Regions from separate parts of the Sinomonas terricola genome, predicted to be linked through region 2. Evidence: riboswitches for the same ligand, from Rfam matches in the RefSeq annotation. Region 2 holds a riboswitch; the other holds the start of a gene.

Region 1 (5,691 bases), on a different contig from region 2:
TAGTCAGGCTTGTGGACATCGCCGGCATGCATGATGCGGGAAAGGCGATGCACCCACGGGACCGAGGTGTCGAGCTGGTTCCAGACGAGTGCCGCTCGGCCGCCCGGCGCGAGGAGCCGAGCCGCCTCGCGGCTCGCGGCGCCGGGATCGAACCAATGCCAGGCCTGCGCCGCCACGACGAGGTCCGCGGAGCCACTCGGTAGAGTCGTCGCCTCTGCGGGGGCTATGACGACGGCGACACCCGGGTGGAGGCGGGTGAGCTCGGCGAGCATGCTCGGGCTCGGGTCGACGGCCGTGACCGCGAGGCCTCGCGCGACGAGCTGGCCCGTGAGCTTTCCCGTCCCGGCCCCGAGGTCGACGGCGGTGCTCGCCCCAGGCGGCAGGATCCAGTCCACCGCCGCGTCCGGATACCCCGGCCGCACCTGCTCGTAATGGGCTCCGCCGTCGAGGAACGCCTCGGCGAGCTCTCGCCGTCGTCGGTCGTCGAATTTCGGTCCGCCCCGCGCCATGCTGTTGCTTTCCTCTCCAGCATGCCCCTGCACGCTCAGTTCCCGGGTTCCCCCGATTCGCAGGGTCGAATCTACCGGGAAAAGAAGGCGCTGGCCGCACGAGGCGGATCGGTCAGTCCTCGGCGACGCAGGGCGCGGCACCAGCGGTGCCGGGCGTGTTGGGTGCCCACACGGGGAACGGGCGGCCGTCTTGGGCGGGAACCCACCGGCCGGCGTCGATGCGGTAGTCGAGGCGCAGGCCGCGTTCGACGAGTTCCCGGACACCAGCCACGAGGCGTTCGACGTCGTCGAGCCGCGAGCCGAGGCCGAAGCTCGCCCGCAGCGAGCCCGACGGGAGGCCGAGGCGGCGGAGGGCCGGATGGGCGCAGAAGCGGCCGTCGCGGAGCCCCACGCCGTGCTCGGCGGAGAGGTAGGCCGCGGTGAGGCCCGCGTCGTGCCCCGCGATCGAGAAGTTGACGATGCCGACGGCGCCGCGCGACGCCGTGCTTGCTCCGAGGTCCGAGTCCTCGAAGAGCCGGTGCACCGTCACACCCTCGATCGTGCTCAGCCCGTCGACGAGCGCCGACCGGAGCTGTTGCTCGTGGCGGTGCCACGCGGACTCGTCGAGCGAGGAGATCACCTGCGCGGCCTTCGCAAGCGTCGCAGCGCCGAGCACGTTCGGCGAGCCGGCCTCGTGGCGCGCGGGGCCATCGGCCCACGCGACCGAGTCGAGCCGCACTTCGCGCACGGCCCCGCCTCCCGCGAGATGCGGGCGGCCCTCGTCGAGCCAATCGCGGCGGCCCACGAGGATGCCCGCCCCGAACGGCGCGTAGAGCTTGTGCCCGGAGAAGGCGAGATAGTCGATCCCGGCCCCCGCGACGTCGATGCGGCGGTGCGGCGCGAGCTGGGCCGCGTCGACGGCGATGCGCGCACCGTGTTCGTGGGCCAGCGCGGCAAGTTCGGTGATCGGCAGGATTTCGCCCGTGATGTTGGACGCGCCGGTCACGGCGACGAGGCTGATCTCGCCCGCCTTGAGCCAGGCCCGCACGCGCTCGAGCGTCTCCGCGAGCGTGCGCGCGGCAACCACGCTGCGGTGCGGACGCGCCTGCCACGGGAGAAGGTTCGCGTGGTGCTCGATGTCGAGGTACAGCACCTCGCCCGAACCGGGAACCGAGCTGGCCAGGAGGTTCAGCGAATCCGTGGTGTTGCGCGTGAAGATGACCTCGTCGTCGGGGCGGGCCCCGACGAATTCGCGCACGATCCCCCGCGCGTTCTCGTAGAGCGACGTGCTCACCTGAGATGCGTACCCCGCGCCGCGGTGGACGCTTGCGTAGTAGGGGAGCACCTCGTTGAGGTACGCCGCGACCTCGGTGAGCGCCGGAGCCGACGCGGCGTAGTCGAGGTTGGCGTAGCGGACCTCGCCCCCGCCCGCGAGCGGCGTGATGAGCTCGGCGCCGATGACGTCCGCGAAGGGGCGCACGGAGTCGGGGTAATTCGCAGGGGAAAGAAGGGGAGAGGAACCAAAGGCCGAGGCCTGGTTGGACGGGGAAGAAGACTGGACGACGACGGGCGTGCTCATGACTGCACCTCGGGGTCGGGGCCCCGCCTCGCGGGGGCCGCGCTTGCCGTATCCGCTCCGGACCGGCCTGGTCGTCACCCGGGGCACCCCGCCGCGTGAGGAGGGTTGCCGGCCAGCAAGCCGGGGCTTCGCGCTGGCACTCGTGACCTGAACACGAGATTACGGGAGGGCGCGCACGGCCTCCAGCCGGCGCGCCCGTGTTACATCCCGTGAAGTGCGCCCCTTGCGCGGGTCTGGAGTTCGTGCGTGGCGTTCCCCTATGGGACGAGAAGGTCGTCGAGCTCGGGGTTGAGCCGGTGCAGCGCAGCCGAGTGGAGGATGCCGTTCGTCGCGAGGGCATTGCCTCCCCAGGGACCGTCCTCGCCTTCGAGGGACGTGAAGCGGCCCCCCGCCTCCGTGACGATCGGCACGAGCGCCGCCATGTCGTACAGCTGCAGTTCGGGCTCGGTCGCGATGTCGACGGCGCCCTCGGCCACGAGGCAATAAGACCAGAAGTCGCCGTACGCGCGCGTGCGCCACACGTCTTCCGTGAGGCTCAGGAAGTCGCCGAAGTTCCCGCGCTCGCGCCAGCCCGAGAGGCTCGAGTAGGAGAGGGAGGCATCCTCGATCCGCGAGACGTCGGAGACCTTGAGCTTGGTTGCGGAAGCGAGTGAGCGGCCCGTGTACGCCCCGGCACCCTTCGCCGCCCACCACCGGCGGCCGAGGGCGGGCGCGCTCACGACGCCCACCACGACCTCGTCCCCGTCGACGAGCGCGATGAGCGTTGCCCACACGGGCACGCCACGGACGAAGTTCTTGGTCCCGTCGATCGGGTCGATGATCCAACGGCGCGAGCCGTGGCCCGTGGTGCCGAATTCCTCGCCCACGACGGCGTCGCGGGGGCGCGACCGTGAAAGCTGCCCCCGGATGGCTTCCTCGGCGGCACGGTCCGCGTCGGTGACGGGCGTCAGATCGGGCTTCGTCTCGACCCGGAGGTCGAGGGCCTTGAAGCGGTCCATGGTCTGCGCGTCGACGGAGTCCGCGAGCACGTGGGCCAGGCGGAGGTCGTCAGTGTACGACTCGGCAGCGAGGGTCATGGGCTCAACGCTATCGTCTAGTTGGACGTTGGACGGTGTCCGGCGCGGATCGGGGCGGAATCAGAGCGTTCCGAGTTCCTTGGCGTCGGCGATCTCCTCGCGCGGCCCCGCCCCGAGGAGCCGTCGCAGGGATGCGAGGCGTGCGGGCCCGTGCGGGCCCGCGTGGCCCTCGGCAACCCAGGCGTCGAGCCCGCAGTCCACGGCGGTCGCGTCGTGCCGGCAGCCGCGCGCGCAGTCTTCGGTGCCGGGCTCGAGGTCGGGGAACGCGTGGAGGATCCGGTCGGGGTCCACATGGGCGAGGCCGAACGAGCGGATCCCCGGCGTGTCGATGATCCAGCTCCCGGGGGGCGCGCCGTCGAGCCGCAGGGCGAGGGCCGACGACGACGTGTGGCGGCCGCGGCCGGTCACCGCGTTGACGCCCCCCGTCGCGCGGTCGGCACCCGTGAGCGCGTTGACCATGGTCGACTTGCCGACCCCCGAGTGCCCGAGCAGAACGGTCACCTTGCCGTCGAGTTCCTCGCGCAGGCGGGCGACGGCGTCGTCGTCGAGCCGCACGCTCTGCCCGTCCGGTGCCGAGGCGCCCTCGGGCGCTTCACCCGCGTCGTCGTCGGCCTCCGCGGTGCGGCTCACGACGACGGCGAGCGGCAGGAGCTCGTAGGTGGCCAAGAGCGGGGCCGGATCCCTCAGGTCCGCCTTCGTGACGAGCAGCAGGGGCTCGATGCCCGCGTCGTAGGCCGCGACGAGGGCGCGGTCGATGAAGCCCGTGCGCGGCTCGGGGTTGGCCGCCGCGACGACGATCACGAGCTGGTCCGCGTTGGCGACGACGACCCGCTCGATGGGATCGTCGTCGTCCGCGCTGCGCCGCAGGACCGTCTGACGCTCCTCGACGCGCACGAGGCGCGCCAGGGTGTCCGCCCGCCCGCTCACATCCCCGACGAGGCCGACGAAGTCGCCCGGGACGACGGGGGTTCGGCGCAGCTCGCGCGCGCGGGCCGCGACGACGATGCGCTCCTCGGGCGTGTCCTCGGCGACGACGGCGGTGTAGCGGCCGCGGTCGACCGTGATGACGCGGCCGGTCACGGCGTCCTCGTGGCTCGGGCGGTCCTTAGTGCGCGGCCGGCTGCCCTTCTTGTTCGGGCGGATCCGGACGTCGCTCTCGTCCCATTCGCGGGCGGCCATGGGCCTACCGGGCTCCGTCCGCTCGCGCGCCGGTCTGGGCGGACGCCGCGGCCTCGCCGAAGCCCAGCATGCGCGCCCACATGTGCGGGAACTCGGGCATGGTCTTGGACGTCGTGGCGATGTCCTCGACCTCGACGCCTTCGACCGCGAGCCCCCAGATCGCGCCGGCGGTCGCCATGCGGTGGTCTGCGTAGCTCAGGACGACGGCGCCGTGCAGGCGGGCGGGCCGGATCACGAGGCCGTCTGCGGTCTCCTCGGCGTCCCCGCCGAGCCGCGTGATCTCCGTGACGAGGGCAGCGAGCCGGTCCGTCTCGTGGCCGCGCAGGTGGGCGATGCCCGTGAGGCGCGACGGCGAATCGGCGAGGGCGCACAGCGCTGCGACCGTGGGGGCGAGCTCGCTCGTGTCCGCGATCTCCGCCCCCGTGATGCGCTCGCCGCCCGTGACGGTGAGGGTTCCGCCGTCGAGCGCCACGCGTGCGCCGAGCTTCGGCAGGATTTCGCGCCATGCGTCGCCCACTTGGGTCGTGTGCTCGGGCCAATTCGGAATCCGCACCGTGCCGCGCGTCGCGAGCGCCGCGGCGAGGAAGGGGCCCGCATTCGAGAGGTCTTGCTCGATGCGGACGTCGAATGCGCGGATCGGTCCCGGCTTGACGAACCAATGGTTCGGCACGGTGTCGTCGACCTCGACGCCGAGCTCGCGGAGCACCGCGATCGTCATCGCGATGTGGTCGAGGCTAGGGACGGGCTTGCCGATGTGCTCGAGGTGCAGGCCTTCCTCGAACCGGGCACCCGCGAGGAGGAGCGCCGAGACGAACTGGCTCGAGCCGCTTGCGTCGACGATGATGTGGCCCCCGGGCACCGCGCCGGTTCCGTACACGGTGAAGGGGAGCGACGCGGGGCGCGCGCCATCGGGGGCGGACAGGGCGACGCCGAGCGATTCGAGGGCATCGATGACCGGGCCCATGGGGCGCACCCGGGCGTGCGGATCGCCGTCGAACGCGATCTCCCCGCGGCACAGCGCCGCAATCGGCGGCACGAACCGCATGACCGTGCCCGCGAGGCCGCAGTCGATGGCCACGGCACCGAGGCCGCCCGCCTCGCGCGAGCTTGAGGGGATGGGCGTGACCTCGAGATCCGGCCCGAAGTCGCCGTCGCCCTGCACCTCGGTGACGGTCGCGCCGAGCGCGCGGAGGGCTGCAATCATGAGCGCCGAATCACGCGAGTGGAGCGGGGCCCGCAGGCGGCTCGGGCCGTCCGCGAGGGCTGCGAGGATGAGGTAGCGGTTGGTGAGGGACTTCGATCCGGGGACCGTGACGGTGGCGTCGACGGGGCCGTGGGCAAACGGTGCTGGCCACGGCGCGGCGGAAGG
Region 2 (5,691 bases):
ACGTGGGCGTCGCCTCGCCGGACGAGGGGGTGGCCGTGCTCGACAGGATCCGCGAGTGGCTCCCGCTTTTCGCGGCCCTGAGCGCGAACTCGCCGTTCTGGTTCGGCGTCGCGACGGGGTACGCGAGCTACCGCACGCAGGCGTGGAACCGCTGGCCGTCCTCCGGCCCGCAAGAGCTGTACGGGAGCGTCGCGGCCTACCGCGAGCGGATCGCGGCGATGATCGCGACGGGCTCGATCTTCGACGAGGCGATGGCCTATTTCGACGCCCGGCTCTCCAGGAACCACCCCACGGTCGAGGTGCGCGTGCCCGACGTCCCGCTCGTCGCGGGCGATTCGGCGCTTCTCGCCGTCCTGATCCGCGCCCTGGTCGAGACGACCGCGCGGGAAGCGGCCGACGGCGTCGCCCCCTTGGGCACGCCGGTCGCCGTCTTGCGCCTCGCGGCGTGGAGGGCGAGCCGCTCGGGCCTCGACGCCGACCTCGTGCACCCGGTCGATGGCGTTCCCGTGCCCGCGGGCGCCGCCGTCGAGGCTCTCATGGCGTATATCGCCCCGGTGCTGCGAGACGGGGGCGAGTACGCGCGGACCGAGCTCGCCGTCGCCGAGCTCCTCGCGCGGGGCCCCGGTGAACGCGCGCAGCGCGAAGCGGCCGGCCGAGGAGGGCTCGCGGCGGTCGTGGCCATGGCGATCTCGCGTACCGCTTCGCCTGCCGGCGGCTGGGACGACGGCGCGCGAGCCACCTTGAGCGTCGTGCCGCGCGTGTAGGGTGGGTCGTGCCTCAGCCCCGCAGGAGGCGATGCAGCATCGCCCGGTACGCGACCGGGGCGATCCACGAGGCCACGAGGCCGACGGCGGCAGGGAACCTCCCGAGGCCGAACTCTTGGACCCAGCGGACGGTCGCGCCGTCCGAAGTACCCTCGCGGCCGTGCCCGACGGTACGACCATACTCAACCGTGAGGTCCACGAATCCGCGAATGAGCTTCCCCGACTTGACGATGAACACGTGGCCAGGAGACCCCGGAGCCGGGGGCGAGATCTCCTCGACCGTCATGATGTCGTTGAAGCCCACGCGCCCCAGCGTCGTGCAAGCCACAAACCGATGGCCGGGCTGCAGCTCCTCGGCCGGCGCCATGCCGTGCGTGATGTGCGTGAACGGGATGAGACGGTCGTGGGCCCGGAGATCGAGGATCCGGGCCCACGCCTCAGGGGGAGGCAGCGGCGTCTTGAGCTTCAGCTCGAATCGCGTCAGGTGGCCACGGGTTGGGCGGGATGTGGCCACGGGTTGGATCCGTTACCCGCGCAGCGCCTGCTCGAGGTCCCCGATGAGGTCCCCGACCTCCTCGAGGCCCACGCTCAGCCGCACGACGCCGTCGCCCAGCCCGATCGCGGCCCGCCCCTCGGCACCCATGGCGCGGTGCGTCGTCGTCGCCGGATGTGTGATGAGGGACTTCGAGTCGCCCAGGTTGTTCGAGATGTCGATGATCCGCAGGCCGTTGAGGAGGCGGAACGCGGCGTCCTTGCCCCCGCCGTCGGGCGCGTTGAGCTCGAACGTGAGCACGGTCCCGCCGGCGCTCATCTGCTTGCGCGCGAGCTCGTACTGCGGGTGGGACGCGAGGAACGGGTACTTGACCCAGCTGACCTCGGGCTGCGCCTCGAGCCACTCGGCGATCGCGAGGGCGCTCGCCGACGAGTGCCGCACGCGCAGCCCCATCGTCTCGAGTCCCTTCGTGAGGACCCACGCGTTGAACGAGCTGAGCGACGGGCCCGTGTGCCGCATGAGCTGCTTGACCGGGCCGTCGATGTAGTCCTTTGGCCCGAGGATCGCGCCCCCGAGCACGCGGCCCTGGCCGTCGATGTGCTTCGTGCCCGAGTACACGACGACGTCCGCGCCGAAGTCGAGGCTCCGCTGCAGGAGCGGGGTCGCGAAGACATTGTCGACGACGACGGTGGCGCCCGCTGCGTGCGCGAGGTCCGCGACGGCCTGGATGTCGACGAGCTCCTGCATGGGGTTCGACGGCGATTCGAAGAACACCGCGGTCGTCGGGACCGAGAGCGCCTCGCGCCATTGCTCGAGGTCAGGTCCGTCGACGAAGACCGTCTCGACGCCCCAGCGCGGGAGGATTTCGTTGAGGATCACGAAACACGAGCCGAAGAGGCTCCGGGCGGCCACGACGCGGTCGCCCGCGGCGAGCAGCGCCCCGAGTGCCGTGAAGACCGCGGACATGCCGGACGCTGTCGCGAAGCACGCCTCGGTGCCCTCGAGCAGCCGAAGCCGCTCCTGGAACGTGGCCACGGTCGGATTTCCGTACCGGGAGTAGACGAAGCGCTCGTCCTCGCCCGTGAAGGCACGCTCGGCGGCCTCCGCCGACTCGTAGACGAAGCCGGAGTTGAGGAACAGCGCCTCGGAGGTCTCCTGGAAGTTGGTGCGGTCGAGCCCGCCGCGCACAGCCTTGGTGTCTTCGCTCCAGCTGGCGGCGTTGATGTTGAAGGTCACTGACTTACTCTTGTCCTACGTTCGTGGGGAGACCCCGGTTCTTCCAGCCGTTGACGTTGCGCTGCCCATCGGGGCCCGGGACGCCTTCGAAGCCCTCGGTCACGTTGTATGCCGTGAATCCGAGGTTCGTCGCGGCGGCCGCGGCGGCCGCGGAGCGCTGGCCCGAACGGCACAGGAACAGGAGCTCGGTGCCCCTGTCCTCGGGGCCCTGGAGTTCGAGCTCCATGATGAAGTCCGGGTTCGGAATTCCACCCGCGAAGACCCACGGGATGAAGAGCGGGTCGTTGTCGGTCTGCCGCGTGTCCGGGATGCCGATGTGCGCCCATTCCTCCTCGGTGCGCACGTCCACGAGGACGGCGGAGCCGGACTTGAGCTTCTTCCACGCCTCGTCGGGCGTGATGTCTCCCGCGTAGCTCACGCGTGCCCCTCCCCGTCGTATTCGCCGTCGCTGCCAATGCCTTCGGCCAGGTCATCCACCGCCGAGGCGACGGCCGCGTCCGCGCGCGCCACGGCGTGGGGGAGGATCACGGCTTGGGCCACGATCACGTCGGTGCCGTTGAACGTCGCGGCGGGGCTTCCGTGCAGCACGTAGCCGTCGGCGAGGGCCTGGGAGATCCGGGCGCAGAATTCGCGCGTGTCGGGGCCGGTCAGGAGCCGGTAGGCGAGGCGCTCTTCGGAGGGGGTCGCCGGGGCGGCGGGATCGTTGAGCGGCGTGGCGGCCGGCTCTCCCGTGTCAAGGGCAGTGTCGGACATGGCGGGCTCCTTCTGGCTTGCGTATCGAACGTCGAATGGCCGAGTCGTCACCTGAGGCACCCCGCCGGACGGAGGGTTGCCGGCCAGCATGTCAGGGCAGTGCGACGGGGAGGGTGGCTCCGCCGTCGCGCGCTGGCGCTCGTTACTCTTCGTTGAACGTAGCATGCACCGCTGGGGCCAGCCATGGGAGGGCGGTAACGATTGGCAATATCGGCCCGCCGCCCGCTCAGTACCGCCAAGAGGCGAGGGGACGACGGCGGGAGGCTCCGCCGTCGTCCCCCCGCCTTCCGCCGGGCGTCAGTGGAGCACGAGCTGCCCGAGCACCGCGGCCGCGATGAAAGACGCACTGTAGGTCACGAGGGCCACGATGATGATCTTCCAGCTGAGCGACTTGAGGGCCGCGACGTCGCGGCCCAGCGTGAGGCCGATGAGCGTGAGCGACGGGAGGCCCACGAGGGTCGAGTCGAGGTGCTGGGTGATGCCGGCGATAAATCCGGCCGTCGGCATGAAGGGAGCTGAGACGATCGTTGCGAGGGAGAGGACCCACACGCTCGACGGGACGGACGGCAGCAGCCTGGCCAGGGCGAAGGAGACCCCGGTGAGCGCGAGCAGCACGACGACGCCGAGGATGTCCTCGGGGTGGAAGGACTTCGTGCCCACGGCGTTCGTCACGAGGGCGATGACGCCCATGATCGCGTAGGCGAAGACGAGCGTCCGCGGACTCGTCCTGACGGTCGGATCGTTCTCCACCGCGACCGGCGCCTCGCCCTCCGAGGCCGCCTCGGTCTCCACGGCGAGCTTCCGGAGGGACTTGCCCTCGTCGTTCCGGCCGAAGACGCGGCTCCAGAAGCGGTAGAGGGCGCGGCCCAGCGGCAGGGAGAGGAACACGCCCGCGTAGAAGCCCACGATGTTGGTCACGAGATTGGAGAGGGCGGCGAGCGCGGCGATCTCGCCCGCGTGCTGGGGGTAGAGGATCGACAGCGCGCCCACGCCGCCGAGCATCATCGAGGCCGAGCCGAGGCCCAGGCCGAGGGCGAGGGCGCGCGGGTCCAGGATGCCGAGGTTGCCGATCGTGCCGGCGAGCAGCGAGATGAAGACGGCGCCGAACAGGCTCCCGAGGAGCCACACCGAGAAGACGCCGCGGTATTCGCCCGAGCGGACGCCGAAGCGCTGGAGGGCGTAGGCGAGGAAGGACTCGCGGTCGATCGACCACGTTGCCCCGATGGCCACGCGCCCGAGGCCGAGGGCGACGGCGATGGGCAGTGCCAGGATGACGGTGCCGAAGATGTGCCCGGCCTCCTGGAGCACGACGGCCGGCCCGATCTCGGTGATCTTCGCGAGCGACGGCCCGATCCCGAGGCCGAGCCGGGCGAGGAAGACGATGATGCCGATCTCGAGGAGAAGCGTCGCGACGGCGCGGCTCGACGCGGACAGCCGCCGCACGCGCTGTGTGCCGACGATGCCCCCGATGATGACCGCCCAGATGATGGGGAGCAGCACGAGGGCGGCGGGGCCGATCTGGAACTTGTACGTTCCGATGAGCACCGCGACGACCGAGATGACGGCGGACACGACGATGACGGTCGTCCAATGCCCGCGCGTGATCCCTCGGGTGGATGTCTCTGAGGCCTGATCGAGGACCTGCGCTGGGGCGGTGGCGGGGGTGTCGGGGGTCTGGCCAACCGTCTGGGGCTGTTGAGCCATGTGATCACTGTCCTTTGGGAAGCGCATCGTTGCGCTCGTTTCTGTATACCAAATAACTCTAGGCTGTTCGCGCTGAGATGTAAATCACGTGCAGATTCTAGGTCGGCAGCTCGAACATAGGTATACCAAAGAACCGATGGCATGCCACCGTGGCCCGAAGCGGCTTTCGGCGACGCGAAGCGGCCGCCGCCCCCGCGCCCCGCGCGGGCGTCAGGTGGGGTCAGAACCCGCGCGCGGTGCCCAGCGTGCGCGCGAGCATCTCGAGACGGCTCACGTGCCGGCTCACGGCCTCGTTCACCAGCACGAGGTCGACCCCATGGGTTTCAGCGAAGGCGCGATGGGTGCTGGACGAGCGCATGAGGTCGGCGGCGGCGCGAGCGGCCTGCTCGGCCCGGTCGAGGGTGCGCTCGCAGGCTTCGAACGACGACGGCGTCTCCGCACCCAGGAGCCCCTCGATGCGGGCTTCGAGCGATGCGGCGGCGTCTCCCATCGCCTCGAGGCCGGCGGTCTTCGCTGCGACCCGCGTGCGCGCGAGCATGGGGAGGGCCTCGTCGAGGCTGAGCGGGCGGGCGGCAGGAGCCATGGCTGGTGTACCTCACGGTCGCGGTTCAGGGAGGTCGACGCTGACGCCGTGACGCTATCGGCTCGACGTGAAGGCGCGGGTCCGGGTGCGGTGAAGCCCGGATGAACGGTGTTTGAAGTCTGTCCACGGGCGCCTTGCGGTCGAGAAGGCGGCCTGAG

The links. A riboswitch is a leader RNA that binds a small molecule or an ion and turns the genes downstream of it on or off. The one in region 2 is predicted to bind S-adenosylmethionine.
Region 1: another riboswitch for S-adenosylmethionine. It lies ahead of SPF06_RS15060 (aminotransferase class V-fold PLP-dependent enzyme); the one in region 2 lies ahead of SPF06_RS04500 (DUF1737 domain-containing protein).

Annotation. Positions count from the first base shown of each region.
Region 1 is NZ_JAYGGQ010000012.1:28,472-34,162, forward strand. Features, by position in the region: gene SPF06_RS15055 (class I SAM-dependent methyltransferase) at 1-509, opposite strand, end outside; gene SPF06_RS15060 (aminotransferase class V-fold PLP-dependent enzyme) at 622-2,067, opposite strand; SAM riboswitch class IV at 2,102-2,215, opposite strand; gene hisN (histidinol-phosphatase) at 2,325-3,143, opposite strand; gene rsgA (ribosome small subunit-dependent GTPase A) at 3,204-4,322, opposite strand; gene aroA (3-phosphoshikimate 1-carboxyvinyltransferase) at 4,327-5,691, opposite strand, start outside.
Region 2 is NZ_JAYGGQ010000001.1:922,490-928,180, reverse strand. Features, by position in the region: gene SPF06_RS04520 (glutamate--cysteine ligase) at 1-764, shown strand, start outside; gene SPF06_RS04515 (hypothetical protein) at 778-1,278, opposite strand; gene SPF06_RS04510 (O-succinylhomoserine sulfhydrylase) at 1,291-2,493, opposite strand; gene SPF06_RS04505 (rhodanese-like domain-containing protein) at 2,498-2,911, opposite strand; gene SPF06_RS04500 (DUF1737 domain-containing protein) at 2,908-3,246, opposite strand; SAM riboswitch class IV at 3,255-3,393, opposite strand; gene SPF06_RS04495 (DUF3100 domain-containing protein) at 3,544-4,950, opposite strand; gene SPF06_RS04490 (hypothetical protein) at 5,171-5,533, opposite strand.